3 regions of the Streptomyces sp. NBC_01264 genome follow, and region 1 is predicted to be linked to each of the others. Evidence: riboswitches for the same ligand, from Rfam matches in the RefSeq annotation. Region 1 holds a riboswitch; each other region holds the start of a gene.

Region 1 (4,596 bases):
TCGCGGGCGCCGTCCAGGACATGGTCACGCTCTTCTTCTCCACCCGGCGCAACGGCCGTTCGCTCGGCCAGATGGCCCGGGACGAGATCGGCCCGGTCGGCGGCGCCGCCGCGCTGGTCGGCGTCTTCGCCATCATGATCATCCTGCTGGCCGTGCTGGCCCTGGTCATCGTCAACGCGCTGGCGCACTCGCCCTGGGGCGTCTTCTCCATCGGCATGACCATCCCGATCGCCCTCTTCATGGGCTTCTACCTGCGCGTCCTGCGCCCGGGCAAGGTCACCGAGGTCTCCGTCGTCGGTGTCGCGCTGCTGCTGCTCGCCATCGTCGCGGGCGGCTGGGTCGCCGAGTCCTCGCTGGCGGACACCTTCACCCTGGAGAAGGAGACGCTGGTCATCTGGATGATCGCCTACGGCTTCGTGGCGTCCGTCCTGCCGGTGTGGATGCTGCTCGCCCCGCGCGACTACCTCTCCACCTTCATGAAGGTGGGCACCATCGGGCTGCTGGCCGTGGGCGTGGTCATCGCCATGCCGACGCTGAAGATGCCGACGGTCACCGAGTTCGCCTCGCGCGGCGACGGCCCTGTCTTCGCCGGCTCGATGTTCCCCTTCGTCTTCATCACCATCGCCTGCGGCGCCCTGTCGGGCTTCCACTCCCTGGTCTCCTCGGGCACCACCCCGAAGATGATCCAGAAGGAGACCCAGGTCCGGGTCATCGGGTACGGCGCGATGCTGACCGAGTCCTTCGTCGCCATCATGGCGATCATCGCGGCCTGCATCATCGATCCCGGCCTGTACTTCGCCATCAACTCCCCCGGCGGAGTCGTCGGCGCCACCGTCGAGACGGCCTCGCAGGCGGTCACGAACTTCGGCTTCGCCATCTCCCCCGAGGCCCTCACCCAGGCCGCGAAGGACGTGGAGGAGACCAGCCTGCTGTCCCGTACGGGCGGCGCGCCGACCTTCGCACTCGGAATGTCGGAGATCTTCTCGGCCGTGATCGGCGGCGGATCGATGAAGGCATTCTGGTACCACTTCGCGATCATGTTCGAGGCCCTGTTCATCCTGACGACCGTGGACGCCGGCACCCGCGTGGGCCGCTTCATGCTCCAGGACTCCCTCGGCAACGTGCACAAGTCCTTCAAGGACATCAGCTGGAAGCCGGGCGTCTGGTTCGCCAGCGCGGTCGTCGTCGGCGGCTGGGGCTACTTCCTCTGGGTCGGCGTCAAGGACCCGCTGGGCGGCATCAACCAGCTCTTCCCGCTGTTCGGCATCGCGAACCAGCTGCTCGCGGCGGTCGCCCTGGCCGTCTGCACCACCCTGCTGATCAAGTCCGGCCGGCTCAAGTGGGCCTGGGTGACGGGCGTTCCGCTGGCCTGGGACCTGGCCGTCACGCTCACCGCCAGCTACCAGAAGATCTTCTCCGACAACCCGAAGATCGGCTTCTTCGCGCAGCGGGACGTCTACCAGGACGGGATCGACGCGGGCACGGTCCTCAAGCCCGCCAAGAACATGGACGAGATGCACACCGTGGTCACCAACGCCACGGTGGACGGCGTGCTGTCGGTGTTCTTCGCCCTGCTGATCATCATCGTGCTCGTCGACGCGGCCCGGACCTGCCTCAAGGCCATCCGCACGCCGGAGTCGGTCACCATGGCCGAGGTCCCGTGGACCGAGTCCAAGCTGATCGCCCCGGCCGGGCTGATCCCCACCGCCGAGGAGCGCGCGGAACTCGCCGCCGCCGGCCTCGACTCGGGCGGGGGGCGCGTGCAGGACTCCGTACGGGAACCCGCGTGACGCGCCTGCGCCACGTGCTGGGCCGCGCCCGGTTCTTCGTACGGGAGTTCTCGGGCGAGGCGGCCTACGACCGCTACGTCGCCCACGCCCGTACGCACGATCCGGACGCGCCGGTCCAGTCGCGCCGGGCCTTCGAACGGGCCCGTACGGACGCCCGCGAGGGCGATCCGCGCGAAGGGTTCCGCTGCTGCTGAACCCGTGGGTCCCCGAGGCCGCCGCGTACGCCGTCCACCCGACGGAACGCGGCGGCCTCTTTTCGCGCCCTGACGCACACTCGGTGCCATGGACATCATCATCAGGACGGCGGCGCCCGCCGAATACGAAGAGCTCGGCGAGATCACCGCACGGGCCTACCTCGACGACGGACTGCTGGACTTCGCCGAGGACGACCCCTACCTGAGCCGGCTGCGCGATGTCGCCGGCCGGGCCCCCGACGGCGAGGTGCTCGTCGCGGAGTACGAGGGCACGCTGCTCGGCGGTGTGACCTTCGCCCCTCCCGGCAGCCCGCTGTGCGATATCGCGGGCCCCGGCGAGGCGGAGTTCCGGATGCTGGCCGTCTCCCCCGCCGCCCGCGGCCGCGGCGCGGGCGAAGCCCTCGTACGGGCCTGCGTGAGCCGCGCCCGGGAGCTGCAGGGCGTGGGCCATCTGGTGCTGTCGACCACGGAGAAGATGCTCGGGGCGCACCGGATCTACGACCGGCTGGGCTTCGTGCGGACACCGGAGCGGGACTGGTACCCGGTTCCGGGCCTGCCCCTGCTCACGTACCGCCTGGAGCTGTAAGTCACGGACCGCCTCGGGGAGCGACACAACATGTGGGGGCTCACGCAAGGACCGGCCCCCACATGTATGCTCATGCTCGCTGTCGTCGCAGGGGAATCCGGTGAGAATCCGGAACTGTCCCGCAACGGTATGAAATGCACCGACTCGCTCGGTGCATCCGCAAGTCCGAGGACCTGTCGACAGTGCGCCCGGCTCGACCGAACCGGGTGCAGACACGTCCGGGCCTCGCGGTTGGGCCGGTGGACGCCACGTGGCGCATGCGCACAGCCCTGCCAGGCACGCGCTCCCCACGTGCGCCCCCTCGCGCCCCGCACCAAAGGTGTTCCCGGAGCCGAGCGAGGGAGAGCTCCCCCCGTGACCATCGCGCCTTCCGCACCGCGCGCCGAGTCCGACCCGTCCGCCTATGAGGGTCCGGGGGCCGCGCTCCTGCGCACGCTCACCGAGCTGACCGCCGACCTGCCCGACACCGACCCCGGCCGGGTCGCCGCCGCAGCGCTGCGCGGCCGCAGCGCCGCCGCCGACGAGGCGGAGCTCCGTACGCTCGCCACCGAGGCGGCCGCCGGGCTGATCTCCGAGGACCCGGCCTACTCCCGCCTCGCCGCGCGCCTGCTGACGCTGGCCGTCCGCGACGAGGCCGCCGGCCAGGGCTCCGCCTCCTTCTCCGAGTCGGTCGAGGTCGGCCACCGTGAGGGCCTGATCGCCGACCGCACCGCCGACTTCGTACGCCTGCACGCGAGCCGGCTCGACGCGCTGGTCGCGCACGCGCTCGCCGAGGGCGCCGACGACCGCTTCGGCTTCTTCGGCCTGCGCACCCTGCACAGCCGCTACCTGCTGCGCCACCCGATCACCCGCCAGGTCATCGAGACCCCGCAGTACTTCATGCTGCGCGTGGCCTGCGGCCTCGCCGAGAACGAGAGCGTGCAGGCCGTCGAGGAAGTGGCCTCGCTCTACCGGCTGATGAGCCGCCTCGACTACCTCCCCTCCTCCCCCACCCTCTTCAACTCCGGCACCCGGCACCCGCAGATGTCCTCCTGCTACCTGCTGGACTCCCCGCTGGACGAGCTGGACTCGATCTACGACCGCTACCACCAGGTCGCGCGCCTGTCGAAGCACGCCGGCGGCATCGGCCTCTCGTACTCCCGCATCCGCGCCCGCGGTTCGCTGATCCGCGGCACGAACGGCCACTCCAACGGCATCGTGCCGTTCCTGAAGACGCTGGACGCCTCCGTCGCCGCCGTGAACCAGGGCGGCCGCCGCAAGGGCGCCGCCGCGGTCTACCTGGAGACCTGGCACGCGGACATCGAGGAGTTCCTGGAGCTCCGCGACAACACCGGCGAGGACCAGCGCCGCACGCACAACCTGAACCTGGCCCACTGGGTGCCGGACGAGTTCATGCGCCGCGTGAACGCCGACGCCGACTGGTCGCTGTTCTCCCCGGCCGACGTCCCCGAGCTGGTCGACCTGTGGGGCGACGCGTTCGACGCCGCGTACCGCAAGGCCGAGGAGTCGGGCCTGGCCCGCAAGACCATGCCCGCCCGCGACCTGTACGGCCGGATGATGCGCACCCTCGCGCAGACCGGCCAGGGCTGGATGACCTTCAAGGACGCCTCCAACCGCACGGCGAACCAGACCGCCGAGCCGGGCACCGTCGTCCACTCCTCGAACCTCTGCACCGAGATCATCGAGGTCACCAACGACGGCGAGACGGCCGTCTGCAACCTCGGCTCGGTCAACCTCGGCGCCTTCGTCCTGGCCGAATCCAGCGAGATCGACTGGGAGCGGCTGGACGAGACCGTCCGCACCGCGGTCACCTTCCTGGACCGCGTCGTGGACATCAACTTCTACCCGACCGAGCAGGCCGGCCGCTCCAACGCCCGCTGGCGTCCGGTGGGCCTGGGCGCGATGGGCCTGCAGGACGTCTTCTTCCAGCTGAAGCTGCCCTTCGACTCCCCCGAGGCGAAGGCCCTGTCCACCAAGCTCTCCGAGCGCATCATGCTCGCGGCGTACGAGGCCTCGTGCGACCTGG
Region 2 (4,596 bases), on a different contig from region 1:
GGCGCCGCCGGCAAGAAGCTGGTCTTCGCCCACTACTTCACCCCGTACCCGCTCTCCCTGGACAACGCGAGCGCCGACGCCGACTACTACACCCGCAACTATCTGAAGCCGGACGGCGAGAACGGCAAGCACGAGCGCTACGGCGGCCTGCTGCGCGACCGGCCGCTGCCCGTCCCGCCCAAGGCGGGGAACTGGGAGCTCGCCAACCTCCAGCAGGAGGTCCGCACGGCCCGCGCCGCCGGCCTCGACGGGTTCACCCTCGACCTGCTCTCCCTGACCGGGAAGAACCTGGAGCGCTGCAAGCTCCTGATGGAAGCCGCCCGTTCGGTGGATCCGGCCTTCAAGGTCATGCTGATGCCGGACATGACCTCCCTGGGCACCGACGACCCGGCGGTGCTCGCCGACCTCCTCGCGGACCTCGGCAAGGCCCCGGCCGCCCACCGGCTGCCCGACGGCCGGCTGGTCGTCTCGCCGTTCAAGGCGGAGGAGAAGAGCGCCGCCTGGTGGACCCGGATGATGGAGGTGCTGAAGTCCCGGCACGGCATCCGTACCGCCTTCGTCCCGCTCCTCCTCGACTTCGGTGCGCACAGCGGCGCGTTCGAGCCCATCAGCTACGGATTCTCCGAGTGGGGCAGCCGCAGTTACGTCGGCCAGGAGGGCTCCACGCGCGACGTCCGGCGCGCCCACGCCGCGGGCAAGATCTGGATGCAGCCCGTATCGGTCCAGGACGCCCGGCCCAATCAGGGCATCTACGACGAGGCCGGCAACACCGCCACCCTGCGCGCCACATGGAACCGGGCCATCGAGGACGGGGCGGACTGGGTCCAGCTCACCACCTGGAACGACTACAGCGAGGGCAGCCAGTTCGCGCCCTCCCTGCACAACGGCCATGCCTACCTGGACCTTTCCTCCTACTACCTCACGCGGTTCAAGACGGGCGGCTGGCCGAGGGTCGTCCGCGACACGCTGTACCTGAGCTCGCGCACCCAGTTCGCCGCCGCCGACCCGAGCGGCGGCCAGTCCCTCGTGATGTCGCTGCGGGGCGGCAGCGCCGCGGCCCGGGACACGGTGGAGGTGCTGAGCTTCCTGACCGCGCCCGCGCGCATCCGTACGTCCGTGGGAGCGGCCGGGGACGCGCACGAGGCCCCGGCCGGGGTGCACTCCCGGCTGCTGCCCCTGGCTCCGGGCACCGGCTCGGCGGCCGTGGTGCGGGACGGCAGGACCGGGGCCCGGGTGGAGCTGCCCTACCGGGTGGACCGCACGGTGGAGGTCCAGGACCTCCAGTACTACGCCGCCACCAGCGGCCGGAGCTGAGCCCGCGGAGGCTCCGGCGTGAGCTGGCAGGGCCCGAAGTCCCTTGCTCTGGGACCTTCGTCACCCCATATGTAGTGGTGGCTACCCGGGCTCACATCTATATGTAGTGTTGACTCTGCCGGTTCGGCGGGGCCTCTCCCCGACCGAGGCAACAGGGAACCCGGTGGGAATCCGGGACTGCCCCGCAACGGTGAATCCGCCCAGGCGGACGAGTCCGACACCTGCCGGCACGGGCCTTCGGACGGCCCGCCAATCTTCCGTGCCGAGCCTCGTGGGAGGGCCGCCGTGACTGCTGTCGTCGACGCCGTAGAGACCGTGACCGAATACCTGGACCGCCGGGACTGGCGGGTGAACGCCAACGCCAACCAGGGCTATTCGCTCGGCGGCCTCATCCTCAACGCCGCCGGCAAGATCACCGCCAACTACTGGCTGGAACAGGTCTACCCCGACGCCGTGGCCCGCGCCCACCGCGAGGGCGACTTCCACATCCACGACCTGGACATGCTCTCCGGCTACTGCGCCGGCTGGTCCCTGCGCACCCTGCTGACCGAGGGCTTCAACGGAGTCCCCGGACAGATCGACTCCGTACCTCCCCGGCACCTGTCCTCGGCCGTCGGGCAGATCGTGAATTTCCTCGGCACCCTGCAGAACGAATGGGCGGGCGCCCAGGCCTTCTCCTCGTTCGACACCTGCCTCGCCCCCTACGTCCGCCTCGACGCGCTGACGTACGACCAGGTCAGACATCCCATGCCGTTTCATGTCAAGAGGGATAGAGCTGGGCGTGGTGTGACCAGGCGGTTGCTTCGTCGTAGTGGGTGCGGGTTTTGAGGCATCCGTGGAGGATGCCGACGAGGCGGTTTCCGACCTGGCGGAGGGCAGGGTTGTAGCCGGCGTCGCGGGCGCGCTGCTTGTCGTAGTAGCGGCGGGCGCCGGGTGAGGTGTTCAGCGCGGAGAACGCCTGGAGTTGCAGGGCCGAGGCGAGGCGGTTGTTGCGGACGTAGCGGGCCTGGACGGTGTGGCTCTTGCCGGAGGCCCGGGTGATAGGGCTGGTCCCGGCGTAGTTCTTGCGGGCCTTCGCGTTGTCGTAGCGGGTGGGGTCGTCCCCGAACTCGGCGAGCACCCGGGCGCCGGTGATCTCCGCGATGCCGGGCATCGAGAGGTAGATCTCAGCGTCCGGGTGCTCAAGAAAATGTGCCTTCACCTGCCTTTCGAGCTCGGCTATCTGCTCGTTCAGACTGATCAGCAGGCGCGCGTGGGCTGTCGCGGCGGCCGCGTAGGCGGCGGTCACCGGTTCGGGCAGACCGAGGTGTTCTTCTCGCAGCGCGGTCTGGATCGTGGCGGCTTTCTGGGGCCGGTTGTGCCGGCGGTGGCGGGTCAGGACCGCGGTGATCTGGGGGCGCGTCAGCTTCGCCGCGGTGGCGGGCGTGGGCGCCTTGATCAGCAGCTCCAGTGCGTCCGTGCTGGTCAGCGCCAAGTCGGCGTAGGCGTCCAGGGCCGCGGGGAAGTACTCGCGCAGCGTATTGCGCAGCCGCTGGAAGGTGCGGGTGCGTTCCCAGATCAGTGTCTGGTGGGCACGGGCGACGACCTTCACGGCCTGGGCCTGCTCGCTGTCTCCAGCGACGGGCCGCAACTGGTCACGGTCGATACGGACCATGTCTGCCAGCGCGTGCGCATCGCCTTTATCGCTCTTGGCGCCGGAGGTTCCGTAGCGTTCCTTGAACCGGTTGACCTGCCTCGGGTTGATCGCGAACACCTGGTAGCCGGAGGCGATCAGGGCCTGCACCCACGGGCCGCGATCGGTCTCGATCCCCACCACCACCTCGGCGGAGTCCACATCCGCGCCACCGTACTTCGCGATGAGCGCGTGCAGTTTCGCGATGCCCTCCACCCCCTCGGGCAGGGTCGCGACGGCCAGCTTGCGGCCCGTCCCGTCCTGGACCTCGACATCGTGATGGTCTTCGGCCCAGTCGTCACCGATCAGCAGCAACAGTTCTCTCCCGCTCGTATCCGTTCGTTCAGTTGCACAGCAGCCTGCGGAAGGCACGGCACGCGGCCTAATGGATCCAGTGCTCACGCCCGTGGGCGGGCACGCCATCCCATCAGCGGTCATGGCCTCCCGGCCGACCAGCAGGGGCACGGTCTGACCACAGAACTCGAACGGCTCCGGCATCGGAAGTGCTCACCTGCTGGCGGCTACAACATCAAGTCTCTACGACCCGATACGTCCCATTAGGCAGTGCGTCCAGGAACTCGTGCACAACCTCAACGTGCCCTCGCGCTGGGGCACCCAGACCCCCTTCACCAACCTCACCTTCGACTGGATCTGCCCCGAGGACCTGCGCGAGCAGGTCCCGGTGGTCGCGGGGGAGGAGACCGGTTTCACCTACGGCGAGCTCCAGGCCGAGATGGACATGATCAACCGGGCGTACATCGAGGTGATGACGGAGGGGGACGCCACCGGCCGGGTGTTCACCTTCCCCATCCCGACCTACAACATCACCAAGGACTTCGCCTGGGAGAGCGAGAACGCCGAGCGGCTCTTCGCGATGACCGCCAAGTACGGGCTCCCGTACTTCCAGAACTTCATCAACTCCGAGCTCGAACCGAACATGATCCGCTCCATGTGCTGCCGGCTCCAGCTCGACCTGACCGAGCTGCTCAAGCGCGGCAACGGCCTCTTCGGCAGCGCCGAGCAGACCGGCTCGCTGGGCGTCGTCACCCTCAACTGCGCCCGCCTCGGCCATGTTCACGCGGGTGACGAGGAAGGGCTGCTGGCCGAGGTGGACCGGCTGTGCGAGCTCGCCAAGGACAGCCTCGAACTCAAGCGGATCACCGTTCAGGACCTGATCGACGGCGGTCTCTTCCCCTACACCAAGCGGTACTTGGGCACCCTGCGCAACCATTTCTCCACCATCGGGGTCAACGGCGTCAACGAGATGATCCGCAACTTCAGCGCGGACGCCCACGACATCACCACCCCCGAGGGCCACGCCCTCGCGGTCCGCCTCCTGGACCGGGTCCGGGCCCGGATGGTCGACTTCCAGGAGACCACCGGCCACCTCTACAACCTGGAGGCCACCCCCGCCGAGGGCACGACGTACCGCTTCGCCAAGGAGGACCGGGCCCGCTTCCCCGGCATCCTCCAGGCCGGCACCGACGCCAACCCGTACTACACCAACTCCTCGCAGCTGCCCGTCGGCTGGACCGACGACCCCTTCGAGGCGCTGGAGCGCCAGGACGAGCTGCAGGGCAAGTACACCGGCGGCACCGTCCTGCACCTGT
Region 3 (4,596 bases), 240 kb from region 1:
GGTCATCGACCTGCAGGGATACGTACCCGAGGTCACCGTCACCCCCGTCCCGGAGCTGGTCTACGACGGGTCCGGCAAGCCCGTCCCGCTGGCCGGGCGGTACTTCCTGGAGATCCGCCTGCATCCCGCAGCCGGACACGACGAGGCGGGCCGCAACGTCTACCTCGGGCCCAAGCTCATCAAGATCTACCTGCCCAAGCTGAAGGGCCTCGCCCTGACCGGCGACTACGAGGGGTACGTCACCTTCGGCGCCGCCTTCGACACCAAGCCCGCCTACACCTCGTCCACGCTGCACTCCCCGGAGCGCTTCGTCCTGGACGTGGCGCACCCGAACGTCTGCTGAGCAGGCACGCGCCGGCGGGAGACGGGGCGCGGCTACCGGTGCTCGGGGTTCGGGAAGTCGAAGCGGCAGCCCGCGTCCCACAGGGAGCGCTGGTTTCCGTGCGCCGGCATCCCGCCGGCCCGCTTGAGCAGGGCGGCCAGGTGCATGAGGTTCCAGCTCATGAAGGCCGTGTTCCGGTTGGTGAAATCGTTCTCGGGGCCGCCGGATCCGGGGTCCAGGTACGAGGGCCCGGGTCCGGCCTCGCCGATCCATCCGGCGTCGGCCTGCGGCGGGATCGCATAGCCGAGGTGCTGGAGGCTGTAGAGGATGTTCATGGCGCAGTGTTTGACGCCGTCCTCGTTGCCCGTGATCAGCGCCCCGCCCACGCGCCCGTAATAGGCGTACTGGCCCTGGTCGTTCAGGATCGACGAGCAGGCGTAGAGCCGCTCGATGACCTGCTTCATCACCGAGCTGTTGTCCCCGAGCCAGATCGGGCCGCACAGCACGAGGATGTCCGCGTCCATGATCTGGCTGTAGAGCACCGGCCACTGATCGTTCTCCCAGCCGTGGTCGGTCATGTCGGGCCAGACTCCGGTGGCGATGTCGTGGTCGACGGCCCGGATGAGCGAGGTCCGGACCCCGGCCGCCTCCATCACCGCGCGGCTCCTGCCGATCAGGCCCTCGGTGTTGCTGGGCTCGGGCGATCGCTTGAGCGTGCAGTTGACGTAGACGGCGGTGAGGTCGGAGTAGTCGAAGGCGGGCGCGGCATCGGATTCGGCGGTCACCCCACCAGCCTCGGCGCCCCGGGACGGGCCCGCCAGCGGACCGCACCCGTCCGGGCACCCAGCGACCGTACGGAACGGCCGGGTGCGGCGGATCGCCCGGTCACCGGCGGTCTCCGAAATGCGGAACTCCCCCTCCGGTCACCACCCTTGGCGACGACACCGCGAGCTCGGTCACGGAGCGTCACCACGAAGCGGAATCCGGACGGAGGTCGGCGCGATTGGGGCGGGTTGTTACCGGTCCGTGCGTCCGACTAGGGTCAGCGGGCCTTGGTGTTCGGGAAACCGGTGGGAAACCGGTGCGGCCCTCGCCACTGTGATCGGGAAGTCCGGCTCCACTCCTGCGGGAAAGCCACTGGGCTGCGCGGGAGGTTCCGCGCTGCCCGGGAAGGCGGAGCATGGACGTCAACCCGTGAGCCAGGAGACCGGCCGGGGCGCGTTGTCCATCCACGAGGTGCTGGAGAGGTCTCCCTACTCATGCATATAGCCGAGGGGTTCCTGCCCCCTTTGCACGCGGTCGCCTGGGGCGCCGCGTCCGCCCCCTTCGTCGTCCACGGCGTCCGCGCGCTCACCCGCGAGGTGAAGTCCAACCCGGAGAGCACCCTGCTGCTCGGAGCGTCCGGCGCCTTCACCTTCGTCCTGTCCGCACTGAAGATCCCTTCGGTGACGGGCAGTTGCTCACACCCCACGGGCACCGGGCTCGGGGCGATCCTGTTCCGGCCGCCGATCATGGCGGTGCTGGGCACGATCACCCTGCTGTTCCAGGCCCTGCTGCTGGCGCACGGCGGGCTCACCACCCTCGGCGCCAACGTCTTCTCGATGGCCATCGCCGGCCCCTGGGCGGGCTACGCCGTCTACCGGCTGCTGCGGAAGTTCGACCTCCCGCTGATGGTCACCGTGTTCTTCGGCGCCTTCTTCGCCGACCTGGTCACCTACTGCGTCACCAGCGTGCAGCTCGCCCTGGCCTTCCCGGACCCTGCCTCCGGGTTCGTCGGCTCCCTCGCGAAGTTCGGGGGGATCTTCGCGGTCACGCAGATCCCGCTGGCCGTGAGCGAGGGGCTGCTGACCGTCCTGGTGATGCGGCTGCTGATGGCGTCGAGCAAGTCGGACCTGGTCCGCCTCGGCGTCGCGAAGCTGACCGCCACCCGTACCGGAGAGAAGGCGGCGGCCTGATGAGCGGAATGTCCCGGAACACGAAGATCAACGGCCTGCTGCTGCTCCTGGTGGCGGCGCTGGCCGTGCTGCCGGTCGCGCTGGGGATGGGCGACCACAAGGAGGAGCCCTTCGCCGGCGCCGACGCGCAGGCCGAGACGGCGATCACCGAGCTGAAGCCGGACTACGAGCCCTGGTTCTCCCCGCTGTACGAGCCCCCGTCGGGCGAGATCGAGTCCGCACTGTTCGCCCTGCAGGCGGCACTGGGCGCGGGCGTGCTCGCGTACTACTTCGGCGTCCGCAAGGGCCGCCGCCAGGGAGCGGCCGCCGCCACTGCCGCCACCGCCCCGGAGGCCTAGGCGGTGCTGCCGATCGACGTGGCCGCGCACAGCAGTCGCTGGCGCGGCCGGCACCCGCTGGAGAAGGCCCTGCTCGGGATCGGGCTGACGGTCACCGCCGTGTGCCTGCCGCCCTGGCCGGGCGGGCCGCTGGTGGCCGCCGCCACCCTCGCCGTGCTGCTCGGCCCGGCCGGGGTGGCCGGCCGGCAGCTCTGGCGGGCCTTCCGGATCCCGCTCGGCTTCTGCTTCACCGGGGCGCTGCCGCTGCTGTTCGCGGTCGGCGGCCCGGCGGGGCCGGTCTCCCTGGCCCCCGACGGCCCCCGGCTCGCTGCCGAACTGCTGCTTCGCACCTCGGCCGCCTCGCTCGGACTGCTGCTGTTCGCGTTCACCACCCCGGTCTCCGACGTACTGCCCCGGCTGGTCCGGGCCGGGGTGCCGGCCCCGGTGGTGGACGTGGCCCTGGTCATGTACCGGATCGGCTTCCTGCTGCTCGACTCCATGGCCCAGGTGCGCCGGGCCCAGGCGGCCCGGCTCGGGCACACCGGCCGGGCGGCGGTCTGGCGTTCCCTGGCCGGGCTCGCCGCCACCTCCTTCGTACGGGCCTTCGACCGCGCGGCCAAGCTCCAGGCGGGACTGGCCGGACGCGGCTACGACGGCGCGCTGCGGGTCCTCGTACCGGAGGCGACCCTGTCGTGGCGCTTCCTGACGGCCACCGCCGCGCTGCTGGCGGCCCTGATCACCCTGACCCTCACCCTGAAGGAGATGTTCCTGTGAACCCGTCGCCGAAGCCGGTGGTGGAACTGTCCGGCGCGGGCTACGCCTACGAGGACGGCCCCGAGGTGCTGACCGGCGTCGACTTCGCCATCGCGGCGGGCCGGGCGCTGGCCCTGCTGGGCCGCAACGGCAGCGGCAAGACCACGCTGATGCGGCTGCTGAGCGGCGGCCTGCGGCCCGGCTCGGGCTCGCTGCGGCTCGACGGCACGCAGGTCCCGTACGACCGGGCCGGCCTGACCCGGCTGCGCACGTCCGTCCAGCTCGTGGTGCAGGACCCCGACGACCAGCTGTTCGCGGCCTCGGTCGAACAGGACGTGTCCTTCGGCCCGATGAACCTGGGCCTGCGCACGGAGGAGGTCCGCGCCCGCGTGGACGCGGCGCTGGCCGCCCTGGACATCACCGCGCTCCGCGACCGCCCCACCCACCTGCTCTCCTACGGCCAGCGCAAGCGCTCGGCGATCGCGGGGGCGGTGGCGATGGCCCCGCGGGTGCTGATCCTGGACGAGCCGACGGCCGGACTGGACCCGGACGGCCAGGAGCGGCTCCTCGACGTCCTCGCGGGCCTGCGCGCCGCCGGCACGACGGTGGTGATGGCCACCCACGACGTGGACCTGGCGGTCCGCTGGGCCGACGACGCGGCGGTCCTGACCCCGTCCGGCATCCGCTTCGGCCCGGCCGAGGCGCTCCTGTCCGACCCGGACCTGCTCACCTCGGCGGGGCTGCGCCCGGCCTGGTCCCCGGCGGTGGCCGCGCTATTGCGGGCCCACGGACTGCTGGCGGCGGACGCCCCCGGCCCCCGAAACCCGGAGGCGCTGGCCGCCTGGCGGTAGGTAGGTTGCGCGTCCATGAAGACGCTGAAGGCAACCTCGGAGCCGAAGTCCCTCTTCTGGGAGGGCGAGGACCTGGTCGACCCGCTCGGCGGCTTCCGCCGCTGGGCGCCGGACGGACGCGAACACGACTTCCGCCCCGTGCTCTCCTACCGGTTCGACCACGCGGTGCGCTCGCCCTCGGGGCGCTGGACGGTGATCTACGAGGAGCGCGGCACCAAGGCCCTCCTCCTCGAAGGTGTGGAGATCATCCGCGAGCTGGACCGGAGCTTCTACCACGCGGAGGAGTACGACTACCCGGTCGCGCTCGGCGCGCTGCCGGACGGCCGTGAGGTGCTGGTGCACTGCCCGGACGCGTACGACACCCCCGTGACCGAGGACGCGGCCACGGGCGAACGGCT

The links. Region 1 has a riboswitch for cobalamin ahead of OG435_RS30070 (ribonucleoside-diphosphate reductase subunit alpha). Riboswitches for the same ligand answer to the same signal wherever they lie in the genome.
Region 2: it holds a riboswitch for cobalamin, as region 1 does, so the genes downstream of both, nrdD (anaerobic ribonucleoside-triphosphate reductase) here and OG435_RS30070 (ribonucleoside-diphosphate reductase subunit alpha) in region 1, are expected to answer to the same signal.
Region 3: it holds a riboswitch for cobalamin, as region 1 does, so the genes downstream of both, OG435_RS31160 (energy-coupling factor ABC transporter permease) here and OG435_RS30070 (ribonucleoside-diphosphate reductase subunit alpha) in region 1, are expected to answer to the same signal.

Annotation. Positions count from the first base shown of each region.
Region 1 is NZ_JAPEOX010000001.1:6,397,616-6,402,211, reverse strand. It holds gene OG435_RS30085 (carbon starvation CstA family protein) at 1-1,790, shown strand, start outside; gene OG435_RS30080 (YbdD/YjiX family protein) at 1,787-1,984, shown strand; gene OG435_RS30075 (GNAT family N-acetyltransferase) at 2,073-2,570, shown strand; cobalamin riboswitch at 2,637-2,765, shown strand; gene OG435_RS30070 (ribonucleoside-diphosphate reductase subunit alpha) at 2,925-4,596, shown strand, end outside.
Region 2 is NZ_JAPEOX010000002.1:1,355,479-1,360,074, reverse strand. It holds gene OG435_RS39120 (glycoside hydrolase family 71 protein) at 1-1,314, shown strand, start outside; cobalamin riboswitch at 1,417-1,557, shown strand; gene nrdD (anaerobic ribonucleoside-triphosphate reductase) at 1,600-2,142, shown strand; gene OG435_RS39110 (IS110 family transposase) at 2,075-3,301, opposite strand; gene OG435_RS39105 (ribonucleoside triphosphate reductase) at 3,483-4,596, shown strand, end outside.
Region 3 is NZ_JAPEOX010000001.1:6,635,414-6,640,009, reverse strand. It holds gene OG435_RS31170 (AMIN-like domain-containing (lipo)protein) at 1-343, shown strand, start outside; gene OG435_RS31165 (flavodoxin family protein) at 376-1,107, opposite strand; cobalamin riboswitch at 1,359-1,552, shown strand; gene OG435_RS31160 (energy-coupling factor ABC transporter permease) at 1,582-2,277, shown strand; gene OG435_RS31155 (energy-coupling factor ABC transporter substrate-binding protein) at 2,286-2,615, shown strand; gene cbiQ (cobalt ECF transporter T component CbiQ) at 2,619-3,368, shown strand; gene OG435_RS31145 (energy-coupling factor ABC transporter ATP-binding protein) at 3,365-4,198, shown strand; gene OG435_RS31140 (WD40 repeat domain-containing protein) at 4,214-4,596, shown strand, end outside.